3 regions of the Pseudoalteromonas sp. C12FD-1 genome follow, and region 2 is predicted to be linked to each of the others. Evidence: predicted binding sites of a transcription regulator. Region 2 holds the regulator's gene; each other region holds the start of a gene.
The links. Region 2 encodes LexA, which represses DNA repair genes until DNA is damaged. Its sites were predicted from a motif close to TACTGTATNNNNATACAGTA; they were not measured.
Positions count from the first base shown of each region.

Region 1 (4,198 bases), on a different contig from region 2:
TCATCAGCTGGCGTTGCGCTTTACTCATGTTGTATCGTTTATAGGTTTTTTCCATATACAAATAAGTACGTGCGATTTTCCCTCTGGCTATTTCAGGTGGCTCGGCTTTTCTCTCGTCAATTTTCATCGCACAAAGTCCAAAGTCGCTTTGAGCTGCTGGAAGCATAGTAAAGTTATAATTGCTTCTGAGAGCATTCACAGCGCCAATGGCCGGATAAAGGTTAAACATATCAGCTTGCATAAAACGATATTCTGTATTTACTTTTTCCGCACATCGTCGACCTTTAAATGATTTACCCTTACTATTTACACACTGCTTATGACCATCTCGCCATTCGCTAAAAGTACGACCAAAGTTTTCTGCTGGAACAACGTGCTCCCATTCAATTTTTTTAGCTCGTTTGACGTACTTTGTTGTAGAAAAACCCTCCGGCGCGGTTACTTTTTTATTAGCGTCAAATATCGCACCACAGTAAAGTGTAACGCGGTGGTTGTTATATACCTGCTTTTCTAGAAGTCGTTTAGCTTTGCTGAAAGAGTCGATTTCTTGGTTTGCAGAAGAGGCAGCAGAGAAAATAAGTATTGATAACAGTGTAATTGTTGATGCTTTCATTATGATTCTTGGTACCTATTTCGGTTTAAATATGTCACATATAATAAGTGAGTTAATAAGCTAGTTCTCATTTGTGGTGACTGACAATTTTTGTTGTAGAGCTTAGATATTATACTCTTAAAATTAAATGGAAAAGTTACTTACCAGTCCAAGTATTGTCAGTTTTGTACTGTCCAGAGCAAGCGCTGTTATAGGCAAATTGGCCTGTAGACTTATCTCGACAACGCCAAACTAAGTTGTAGTTACCATCATAAAACTGGTCCCACGCATAACCAGAAGAATAGTTATTTGACCCGCCAGCTTCTGCCGCAGCAACAGCTAAAACGACGACACCTACCGCAACAACTGCTGCAATAACGCCTTGAGCGATTTCTTTTCTGTCTTGCGCAGCTAAAATCTCACATTTGTATTCGGTTAGTGCTCTATATTCAACTTCTTTGTTAAGCGCGTAAATATAGTTCGCTTCATCAGTATCCTCAGCGATATAACCTTTAGTAAGGATATCTTTATCATTGAGGTAGTTTCGACACACTTGGGCATCTGTTAATTCAGAGTCACCGGAAATGATGGCGTGTCTAGAGGCTGAGCAGCCAGTAATAAAGCTAAGTATCAGAAAAGATACAATAGTGTTTTTAACTAAAGTCATTAGTAAATTATTCCATAATTAAAATAAGCTTTGAGTAAGCTCATTATTCCTTCGCTAAATTTTAACGTAAGGATGCAAATTTTACTAATTGTTATTAAAAGGGTTTTTAATATTAAAGAATGAAACCTGCTTACATCAGCTCTAATAAAACTATCATCTTCACAAAAAGAATCTTGGCTTAATTTAAACCTTAAATTATACTGTATATACAAACAGTATTTGAGGTGTGTATGTTCGTTATTCCAATTTATATTGAGGCAGGGATTTCGGGATTTGAATCTCCAGCAGCAGAATACACAGAGCTAGGTATTTCTATCGATGAGCTAATTATCAAGCATCCTAACGCCACATTCATAGGGCTGGCCTCAGGTCAATCGATGCAAGATGTAGGGATTTTCGATGGAGACTTGCTCGTTGTTGATAGAGCTGAAGACGTAAGTTCAGGCGATGTAGTCGTTGCGAGTTATAATGGGTCGTTTGTTTGTAAAATAATAGATAAAACAAACCGCTTGCTAATCTCAGCATCCAAAAGCTACAAATCTGTTTATGTTTCACCTGAAGATGACTTCAAACTCGAAGGTGTAGTCACAACCAGTATCCGCCTACACAAAAACAAAATAGAGCTCAGTCGATGTTTGCCCTCGTAGATGCTGTCGCTTTTTACGCAAGTGCGGAGAAGGTATTTGACCCTTCGATTCGCTCAAAACCGGTTGTAGTACTTACAAATAACGATGGATGTATTTGCGCCATATGCCCTATCGCACGAAAGTTGAACATCCCCAAATTTCAGCCTTACTTCAAGATTAAAAACTATTTAGAACAGCACCATGTCGTGGTTCGCTCTTCAAATTATGAGCTTTACGCTGATTTAAGTGAAAAAATGATGACTGTTATAAATCGGTTTTGTGATGACCATTATGTTTATAGTATTGATGAATCGTTTTTACGTTTTACTGGTTTCTCTAAAATCATCAATGACTGGGCTGACTATGGACATACGATACGCCGAGCAGTTTGGCGAGAAACAGGTTTGCCCGTTGGTGCAGGCTTTGGCACAACACCTACCCTAGCGAAAGCGGCCAACCATGCAGCAAAAAAACTATCTGGGTACAACGGTGTGGCCGTTATTAACGATGAAAAATCTCGTAAAGAAATACTCATGCGCATGGATGTTACCGATGTTTGGGGTATCGGCTCTCGTTTAGGAAAAAAGCTTAAGTTAATGCAAATTAATACTGCCTGGGACTTGGCTTGCCAAAACCCTAAAGCAATGAGGCGTATGTTCAGTGTTGTCGTAGAGAGAACGGTCAGCGAATTAAATGGTATTGCCTGTTTAAGTTGGGATGAAGTAAAGCAAGATAAAAAAGAAATATACTCAACAAGAAGTTTTGGTGAAAGAGTCATTGATTTAACGACATTAAAATCGGCTTTAGTAACGCATGCCGCCATTGTTGGGCGAAAACTTAGAAGACAACAATCATTAACAAAGCGTATAGTTATTTTTGCTGCCAGCTCGCCACATGAAGATGAGCACTACAAAAAATCACTTCTATATGAATTTCCCATACCGACATCAGACACCAGCGTTATAGCTAAGGCTGTTTCTGAAGTTATTGATGAAATTTATAAACCGGATACGCGCTTTTATCGCTGCGGTATAGGAGCTATAGAATTAGAAAGTGAATCATTTCAGCAAGCCGATATGTTCTCTGTGAGTGAGGATAAACCTAAAATGATGAAATGCTTAGATACTATAAATAAACGTTATGGTGTAGGAACTTTATCAATAGGCAGTGAAAAGCTAACACAGAATTGGAATATGAAACGAGCTTTCTTATCGCCACATTATACGACTCGTTGGACAGATATCCCTATAATAAAATGTGATTGAATTAATTAGGGTAAACCAAGTATTGAATATAATTGTTCTATACAAACACAGTGGTTCTTTATTAGAAACTTCTTTAATAAAATGAGTATTGCCTTAGCTTGTCAATGCCCGCGGCTCGTTTAAAGCAGTCTTTTAAAGCAATTACGTTAACCCTCTTTGGGGTAGACACGTTCTACGATTGAATGTTCGTTTATGGCTGTAAGTTCACCTGCTTAAAGCCGCGACACAGTAATATATAGCATAGCTATTCAAGTTAATGCTCTATTTTGTTCGCGAAAAGTAAAGGTAGTCCTTAAAAAACCTTGCCAATGGCGTACAAGAAACTAGTCTAAATATATTAATAAGTACTGGTTAGTTAAAATTTTTGAAATTAGTTATTTGCCCAAGCTAGTTGATATATACCTCCATAAACTGACAATTTACAAATAAGTAAATAGCATGAGCTTTATGGCTATGTAGCTCAACTAGTTCTAAGCGAGTATTTTGGTTTTCTGGAATTGAGTTCCAAACTTTGTTAGAAATGGTAATTATCGAGTCCATAGAGGATTTCGGAAAAGAATATATGATTGAACGCTGTTTTGATTTTGCATCATATTTGAATCGCACTTTGTTTATAAAATTGTATGTACCTAGGAATTGGAGTGAGTTTCCTTGCTTTCTGACATCAAATACTATTGAACCAGTACCTTTACTATCTATTTGATAGTTAAATCCATTCATATCAAGATGCATTTTTTGAAGCCTAACTTTGAGTAAATCAAATTCCTTCTTACTTAGCTCTTTTGAGATTTTTTGCTTAGCACCCCGTTTTTCTTTTCCAAAAATGAAATCCGAGATAATATCGAACATCCCGCGAGAATCGTGTTTACCAGCAGTAAAGGTATCATCCTCTATGACAAAATAAGGTTTATCAATTAGGCCTAATTTAGAAAGAGCGACTTCTCCGTAAACGCGATAATAATTACCGAGTCCGCTTTTGTAAGATGCACCTATATCAGAGTGCGCCCCTGGTAAAGCTATATGAATCATTCTTTCAGAAGTATATATT
Region 1 is NZ_JBBEVD010000037.1:77,568-81,765, forward strand. It holds gene WDB87_RS02900 (endonuclease) at 1-613, opposite strand, end outside; gene WDB87_RS02905 (hypothetical protein) at 750-1,259, opposite strand; gene WDB87_RS02910 (LexA family protein) at 1,490-1,906, shown strand; gene WDB87_RS02915 (Y-family DNA polymerase) at 1,891-3,150, shown strand; gene WDB87_RS02920 (phospholipase effector Tle1 domain-containing protein) at 3,538-4,198, opposite strand, start outside.
Region 1: WDB87_RS02910 (LexA family protein) is a predicted target of LexA. The motif match lies at 1,458-1,477, and genes of this name have one in related genera.

Region 2 (4,198 bases):
TGTATTAATAAAATGATACCGCACAAACAAAATAGCACGCTGGTGGCTGCAAAGCTGATAAGTAACGGGTTGTTAAAATCTTCTCGCTCGTCGTAATCCATTATGTGCAGCATCCAAAAAAAGTCGAAAATGCGCCATAATGTGCTGCGAACGGTAATAACTTTGCCGTTAATTGCATTTAAATATAGCGTAGTATTAAAGGTGTCGTTAAATTGTACTTGCCACACATTTGTTTTGTATCCCACTTCTCGAGGGCCTTGTTTTAAAAGCGTTGTGCTAATTGGCTTAGCGTCGATGAGTAAATGAGCTTGCGCATTAGCGGTGATTTGTATTTTAGTGGGCGGCTGAAAGGGGCGGCCCGTTAAACCACTAAAGCTTTGCTGCTCGGTGCTGTTAATAACAGTAATAAGCGGAGTAGTTAAAAAGTGCTCAAATATTATTTGAGTGGGGTTAGCCACTTGTGACGTAATATTATCGAGTGATGTAAGGTAGTCTGCTTGTGTAAATGGGTTTGTAAGTGTGCGCTTGGCAAGGTGCTTACCATGCACGTATTCAAGTGGTATCGCGCTCATTACTAAGCCACCTAAAAGCCAAGCTAAAATTTGTAAGGCAAGTAAAAAGCCTAGCCACTTATGTAGTTTTCGAGCGCGCTTAAATAGTTGTTTTCTCATTTTGTGCTTCTTATTATTTTTAGCGTTAGTGTATTACAGCAGTCCATGCTTTTACTGCGGCATTTTGTCGCAGTTATTCATAAGCTTACTCTAACTTTATAAAAATAATAAAAAGGAGCGATAAAAATCAGAGAGGCTGCGTTTAATTCTCTCGCAGGGCGTTTATTAGCTCTTGTTTGCTCATTTTAGAGCGGCCACTAATGCCTACCTCTTTTGCTTTATCGTATAACTGTTTTTTTGTACGTTGCTCATAATTTGAGGCTTTACCGCCTTTTACAGCTGTTTTATGAGTATTACTATTAGCAATACGTGCGGCTTTTTGTTTGCTCATGCCTTCATCGCGAAGCGCATCGTACTGATCGTCGTTTTTAATTTGCGGGCCATGATCTACCATAACTTCTCTCCTGAGCGTTTAATTACACAGTGTGTGTATAACTTTCATACATAAACGGTAAAATTAAGCGTAACTAGCCTAACCCGTTTTATAAGGCAAATTAGGTGCCAATGGCGTTTAAACAGGCATTTTCTATTAATAAAGCCATGTTTACCGCTTAGTTGATTTGGTATAAAAGTAAAACTGCGTTAAAGTTTGCGATGAAACTATAAGAGGGTAAAAAGCAGACAATGTCGGAAATTCAATTTTTAAATGTAGATCTAGAGCTTGAGTCTAAACAAGATATTAGCGCCCTAGTGGCAGACTTAAAGAAAAACGCGATGGTTTTACATTATGACAAAGACGAATATCGTCAACTTGCGCGTATTGAAGCCTCAGGTGACATAACCACGCCAGATAAAGCTATTAACCACTTGTGCGAGCTTATTGAGTCGTGTTCTCGTAACGCGCTCAAGCAATGGCTAAGCTGCTCTCGCAGAACCTTTGATATTGGTTTTGAGTCTGGTACGTCACCAAAATGTTTTAATCAGGCGCTGCATGCAGACACGTTATTACGTATATCTGCAATTGGCGCGGGTATGGAAATAACAATTTACCCTATCGAAAAGTAAGCTATTACTTTCGCTCAACCACTGCTGCGGTCATTTTTGATACGCAGCAAAGCTCGTTGCGGCTATTGGTTATTTTTATTTCCCATACAGAACTGCGCTTACCAATATGAAATGCACGAGCCGTTGCTGTTAACGTCCCATTGCGTGACGCTTTTAAATGGCTTGCACTAATTTCCTGCCCTACACAGTAAAACTTTGTAAAATCAACAACAAAATTAGCAGCATAACTAGCAACTGTTTCGGCAAGTACTACATTAGCGCCGCCGTGTACCATTCCCATTGGGTTATGATGCTCAGGTATTGCGGGCATAGTCGCAACTAGGTAATCTTCCCCTATCTCGGTTATTTCTATCCCCATGGTTTTCATTAAAGTACCTTGGCCGTTTATACCTTCATCTAACTGTTTGCAAAGCGCTAATGTGATGGGTTGATACCAAATACTCATAACTACTCCTTTGAATTAAAACCTTGTTTATAGCATTTTATATATGCAATTTTAATAATTACCTAAAATGTACACATGTGTATTTGGTTTAGCTAATTAAAGCGCAATTTAAATTTGCGATTTTTATTTAACTGTATATACTCACAGTTAAATGTACTGTATGGAAAACCAGTTGTATGCGACCATTAACGAAACGCCAAGCTCAAATACTCGAACTAATAAAAGTTTTTATTAAAGACACTGGTATGCCTCCTACACGTGCCGAAATTGCACAAACATTAGGTTTTAAAAGTGCCAATGCCGCAGAAGAGCACTTAAAAGCGCTTGCCAAAAAAGGCGTTATTAAAATGAAGCCAGGCGCAAGCCGCGGTATTCAATTAGTTGAAGAAGAAGAGCCAGAGCAACTAGGTCTGCCATTAATAGGCCGAGTTGCAGCAGGTTCGCCTATTTTGGCGCAAGAACATGTTGAGAGTCACTGTAAAATAGACCCACTTATGTTTAAACCCGCCGCAGACTTTTTACTGCGTGTAAACGGTATGAGTATGAAAGATATAGGTATTATGGATGGCGACTTACTTGCCGTACACCGTACTCAAACAGCAGAAAACGGCCAAGTTGTGGTTGCACGAGTAGATGAAGATGTAACTGTAAAACGCTTAGAAAAAGCAGGCCGAAAAGTATTATTACACGCCGAAAACGAAGAGTTTACCCCTATAGAAGTAGACCTTGAAAACGAATCTTTTAATATTGAAGGTTTAGCTGTTGGCGTAATAAGAAATGCTGACTGGATGTAATTTTAACTATTTTTAAGTCACTTTTTATAAATGCGCACTGTTAAGTGTGCATTTTTGTTTTAAAAAAGACCTTCCACTACCTCAAAGCGGCCTAAAATTATTTAGCCTGTAAACTTTTTTTCACTCATACTTTTATCTTCCTAAGCGTGTTACATCCCTTAATTTTGCTCGTATCTTGGCTGTTAAATAACAATTTAATACTTCGTAATTTAATCAATTTTAAAATATCACTTGATTGTTTTTTATACTAAAACTTGCTTGTTGTACGTTTTTTAGCTAATCATTAATGTGCTGGACTAACAATAACTCACAGCTTTTTAGTTATGAGAACACACAATATACACAAACCTTTTGTTGTCCTAGCGATACCAATTAAAAATAAGATTGGTTAAAAAATAAAAATAACGAATTGGCGTTTAAGCCGTATGCCTCTTCGCTTTGCATTCGCAATAGCATCAAAGGAGCCGTCACATGGGTAAACTGACCTCTACCTTGTGGCTTGTGTTGATTATGTTCCCGCAGCAAGTGCTGGCTAATAGCCAATACAATATGCGCAAGGGCGTAACCGATATAAGTAATAATGTATATCAGCTACACATGACCATATTTTTAATATGTTGTGTGATTGGGGTGATAGTGTTCGCAATAATGTTTTGGGCACTGATTCATCACCGTAAATCTAAAGGGGCAGTCCCTGCCCAATTTCATGAAAGTACCAAAGTAGAAATTCTTTGGACTGCCATTCCGTTTGTTATTTTAATTGCCATGGCAATCCCTGCCACTAAAACCCTCATAGCAATGGAGGATGCCAGTAAGGCCGACTTAACCATTAAAATTACAGGGTCACAGTGGAAGTGGCATTATGAATATATGGGCGAAGACGTAGAGTTTTACTCTATTTTATCTACCCCTCAAGACGAAATAGCCAACCTTGCTAATAAAAACCCTAATTACTTACTTGAGGTTGATAAACCTTTAGTGCTGCCAATTAATCAAAAGGTGCGTTTTTTAATGACCTCAGATGACGTTATCCACTCTTGGTGGGTCCCTGATTTTGCCGTTAAAAAAGATGCCAATCCGGGGTTTATCAACGAAACGTGGACCAACATTAACGAAGAAGGTATTTACCGAGGACAGTGTGCAGAGCTGTGCGGTAAAGATCATGGTTTTATGCCCGTGGTGGTTGAAGCTAAGTCGCAAGAGGACTTTAACGCATGGCTTGCAGATGCTAAGCAAGCTAAGCAAAAAGCGGCATTAGCCGATGCTGCTTTGCTTGATCAAAC
Region 2 is NZ_JBBEVD010000070.1:33,021-37,218, forward strand. It holds gene WDB87_RS11920 (hypothetical protein) at 1-671, opposite strand, end outside; gene WDB87_RS11925 (DUF7218 family protein) at 814-1,065, opposite strand; gene WDB87_RS11930 (hypothetical protein) at 1,296-1,676, shown strand; gene WDB87_RS11935 (PaaI family thioesterase) at 1,681-2,121, opposite strand; gene lexA (transcriptional repressor LexA) at 2,298-2,915, shown strand; gene coxB (cytochrome c oxidase subunit II) at 3,387-4,198, shown strand, end outside.

Region 3 (4,198 bases), on a different contig from region 2:
TGCTCAACCTGCAGAAGAAGTTGGCGGTGGAGCAAAAGCCATGTTAAGTGAAGGCTTATTTAGTAAATATGCTAAGCCTGATCATGTTATTGCGCTGCATGTAAGCGCCAGCGTACCTGCAGGTAAGGTATCAATGAAAAATGAATACACCATGGCAAGTGTTGATTCGGTAGATATAACGATAAAAGGTAAAGGCGGACACGGCGCCTACCCGCATACTACCGTAGACCCTGTAGTTATTGCGGCGCGGACAGTATTAGCATTACAAACAATCACTAGCCGCGAGCTTTCTCCACTTGAACCTTCAGTTGTAACTGTGGGCTCTATTCATGGTGGCTCAAAGCATAATGTCATTTCCGATGAAGTAAAACTTCAGCTTACTCTTAGAAGCTATAATCCAGAGGTACGTGAGGCGCAAATAGCTGCAATAAAACGTATTACAGCCGGTATTGCTCAAAGTGCAGGCCTTAGTGAGCCACACTACCCTGTTGTTCATGTACACGAAGAGGAGTCTATTCCATCTACTTACAATAACCCAGAGCAAACAAATATTGTTAGACGTGCTATTGCTGATGCAATTGGCGCAACTAATGTACTTGAAACAAAGGCGGTTATGGCTGGTGAAGATTTTGGACTGTACGGTAGAACTGACGAAAACATTCCTATTACGTTATTTTGGTTAGGTGGTGTAAACCAGCAGCAATATACAAATGCGATAAAAAGTAACCAAACACTCCCTTCATTACACTCAAGTAAATTTGCGCCAGATTATAAAGTAGCATTACCTACCGGTATAAAAGCCATGAGTAACGCTGCAGTTGCGTTATTTAATAAAAAATAAGCCGTATTTGAAAGCTCAGCGATTAAGTAGTTGCTGAGCTCTTTTTATAGTTTGATTTTTTAAATGATGCTTTTTTAGCACGCTTAGCAAAGCGCTTTTTAGGCGGTGCTTTAGGAAGCTTTGAAAATATATGGCTATCACAATTAGCTGCCTGCTTTACAAAACCTTCAAGCTCCACCAGCAGTGGCTGTAAAAATTGTTGGTAGCTCATTGCTTGTTGAGCAATATTGCCTAAACTCGCCTCCCATTTAGCGGTCAAATCGGGGCTAGCTAAGCCCTCTGGTAAAACACTAATAAGTGCCAAACCTGTTTGCGTTGCTTTAATTGCTTTACCTTCTCGTTTTAAAAAACGACGCCTAAATAATAATTCGATAATTCCTGCGCGGGTTGCCTCTGTTCCTAATCCATCGGTCTCTTTGAGGATCTTTTTAATTTGCGCATCTTTTACATAACGACTAATGCCGGTCATGGCACTTAGCAATGTTGCATCAGTAAAATGAGACGGTGGCGTAGTGTGTTTTTCTACCACTTCACCTTTAGTGCAGTTAAGCACCATTCCTTTTGTTAAACGAGGCAAGGTTGCTTCATCTTTTAGCTCGGCTTTACCCATTAATACCTTAAACCCTAAGCTTACGTCTTGCTTTGCGCTGGCTTTAAATAAACCTCCCGCAATTGTTACCTCTACTTTGGTTTCGTTATAAATGTAATCGGGGTAAAACTGGATTAGGTAATGCCTGCAAATAAGTTGATACACTTTTGCCTCATCAGGCGCCAAAGTCGCTGTTTTTAATTGTTTGGCGGTAGGAACAATTGCATGGTGCGCAGCCACTTTTGCATCGTTAAAACATTTGCTGCGTTTTTTAGCGTCTGCCCCATTCACAAACTCAGTATTTTGACCGCCGTTAGCTGCAATTGCCTTTAAAATTGCAGGCGCATCTAAATGCTGCTCTTTAGGTAAATAGCGATTATCTGAGCGAGGGTAAGTAATTAATTTATGGCGCTCATAGAGCGTTTGGCAAATATCGAGCACTTGCTGAGCAGCCATACCGAATGCCTTTGCTGCATCTATTTGCAGTGCCGATAAATTGTAAGGCAGTGGCGCGCTTTGTTTTTTTTGTTTTTGTTCAAGCGCTGTAACCTCGCCTGGCTGATTGGCTATTCGCGAGGCAACATTTTCAGCGAGTGCTTTATTTAATACACGCCCTTCTTCATCTTGATAAGGCTCGCAGGCTTTGCTTGGCACCCATTTGGCCACAAAGCTTTGCTGCTCGGAAGTTAATAAATGTGCTAACACTTCATAAAATGGTTTAGATACAAAGTTAGCTATTTCGTTATCTCGATTAACCACTAAGCCTAAAATTGGAGTTTGTACACGACCCACCGACAACACATTGCCAAAACCTGCTTTTTGACCCGCCAGTGTATAAGCACGTGTAAGGTTCATACCAAATAACCAATCAGCACGAGAACGTGCAAGCGCTGATACACTAAGTGGAATAAATTCACGATTTGAACGCATAGTATTAAGCGCTTTTTTTACGGCAGCTAAATTTAAGTCGCTAATAAGTAAACGTTGGATACTTTGCTTTTTAGTTTTGCTTATTTTTGCTTGCTCTATTACCTCATCTACCAAAAGTTGACCCTCGCGATCGGGATCGCCAGCATGCACGAGTACTGATGCCTGCTTAATTAGCTTTTTTAAAATAGTTAATTGCTTACGCGTTTTCGTTTTTGCCTTGAGCTGCCATTGCTGTGGCACTATGGGAAGGTGTTCAAATTGCCACTTTTTAAAACGTGCATCATAATCATCAGGTTCAGCTTGCTCAAGCAAATGCCCTATACACCACGAGACGCAGTCACCATTAGCCACTTCTATATAACCCTCGTGTTTTTTATGTGGTTTTGGCAATGCATCAGCAATGGCTCTGCCAAGTGATGGCTTTTCTGCGATATAGAGTTTCATGGGAGTTGCTCATTAACTGTTTATATGAACAGTAGTTTAGCACAGCTATTTAGAAGATGGAGCGCTTTCTATTTCTTAGGGGGTATTATACCAATCCGTAATAATATCTAATCATTTTGCGGGGCTAAACGTGTCGCTATCTGCGTTAAAAAATTCTCATTTAGAACAACTAAATAGCGAATTTTTTGCCTTGCTATCAATACGTTTATCCATCCTCAAAATAGATCACTTACTTATGCGGATTGGTATTACTTTTTTTAGCTAAGAGCATGATTAAAGGTAAATAACACACTATGACGGTGCCAATGTTGATAAAGGGCATTAACGTTTTGTAAATAATGGTGCTGTACGCTAAATCCCAAAGGTGACGGTCAACTAATCTGAATAATTGTAATATAGGTGCGCCAATAACCACTAACTGACCAATAACGCATTGCCATAAATAAACTTTATCTTTTATTCCCCAATAAGCTATTAACGCCATCCATATAATATCGGTAGCCGCCCATACTAAATAACGATAAATATAAATATCGTCAAACTCTCTCAAGCTAGAGGCTGTTATCCCCCCAAAGAAGAAGAAAGCGACGGTCAGTAATGCAAACCTAAAGGCTAGGTAATCTTTAAATATAAAAAATAATAAAAGAGCCGGGCTTAGCATAAAGACCCAGCTTTTACTTAAAATACTAACGAAATACAAAAACCAATCAGGCAAAATGTTTTACCTTATTTCTCTTTTGTATCGTCGTCGGTACCATCACCATTTCCCGGCATATCGCAGTATTTATTGATTATTTTCACAGGCACTCCATTACATATGTTAAGGAAATGTACTGTAAGCTAAAATAATGAGATTGCCAAGATACTTGAAGGGATAAAGTACCTTAAAAAGAAACTAATTTACTAAAGTTTAACGCTAGGCAATAACCTAGCGTACATCAATAGGGTCTGACTCTTTGGCCTTACCTTGTAAAATTGATATTTCAACTCGGCGGTTTCTGCGTCTATCTTCGTTTGAATCGTTTGGCACCAGCGGGCGTGTATCAGCGCGCCCTACTACCATCATGCGGTTTTTATCAAACCCTTGAACAGTTTGTAATTCACTTGCTACTGCTACCGCGCGTTTTGACGATAAGTCCCAATTATTAATATATAACTCGTTTGAAACCTGAAAATCATCAGTATGCCCCGAAACCGTAATTTCACCAGGTACATCTTTTAATAATTTACCAATATCTTGAATTATGGGCTTAAACTTAGGCTGTAAAAATGCACTCCCTGAGGGAAATGAGCCATTTTCACGGATACGAATAATAATTTGCTGACCGAGGGATTCAAGCTCAATTGCCCCGTCTATAATTTGTTTTTCGAGCTGTTGCGCTATTTTTTTCACT
Region 3 is NZ_JBBEVD010000072.1:2,065-6,262, forward strand. It holds gene WDB87_RS14375 (M20 metallopeptidase family protein) at 1-841, shown strand, start outside; gene WDB87_RS14380 (DNA topoisomerase III) at 864-2,804, opposite strand; gene WDB87_RS14385 (hypothetical protein) at 3,034-3,519, opposite strand; gene WDB87_RS14390 (flagellar motor protein MotB) at 3,733-4,198, opposite strand, start outside.
Region 3: WDB87_RS14380 (DNA topoisomerase III) is a predicted target of LexA. The motif match lies at 2,819-2,838, and genes of this name have one in related genera.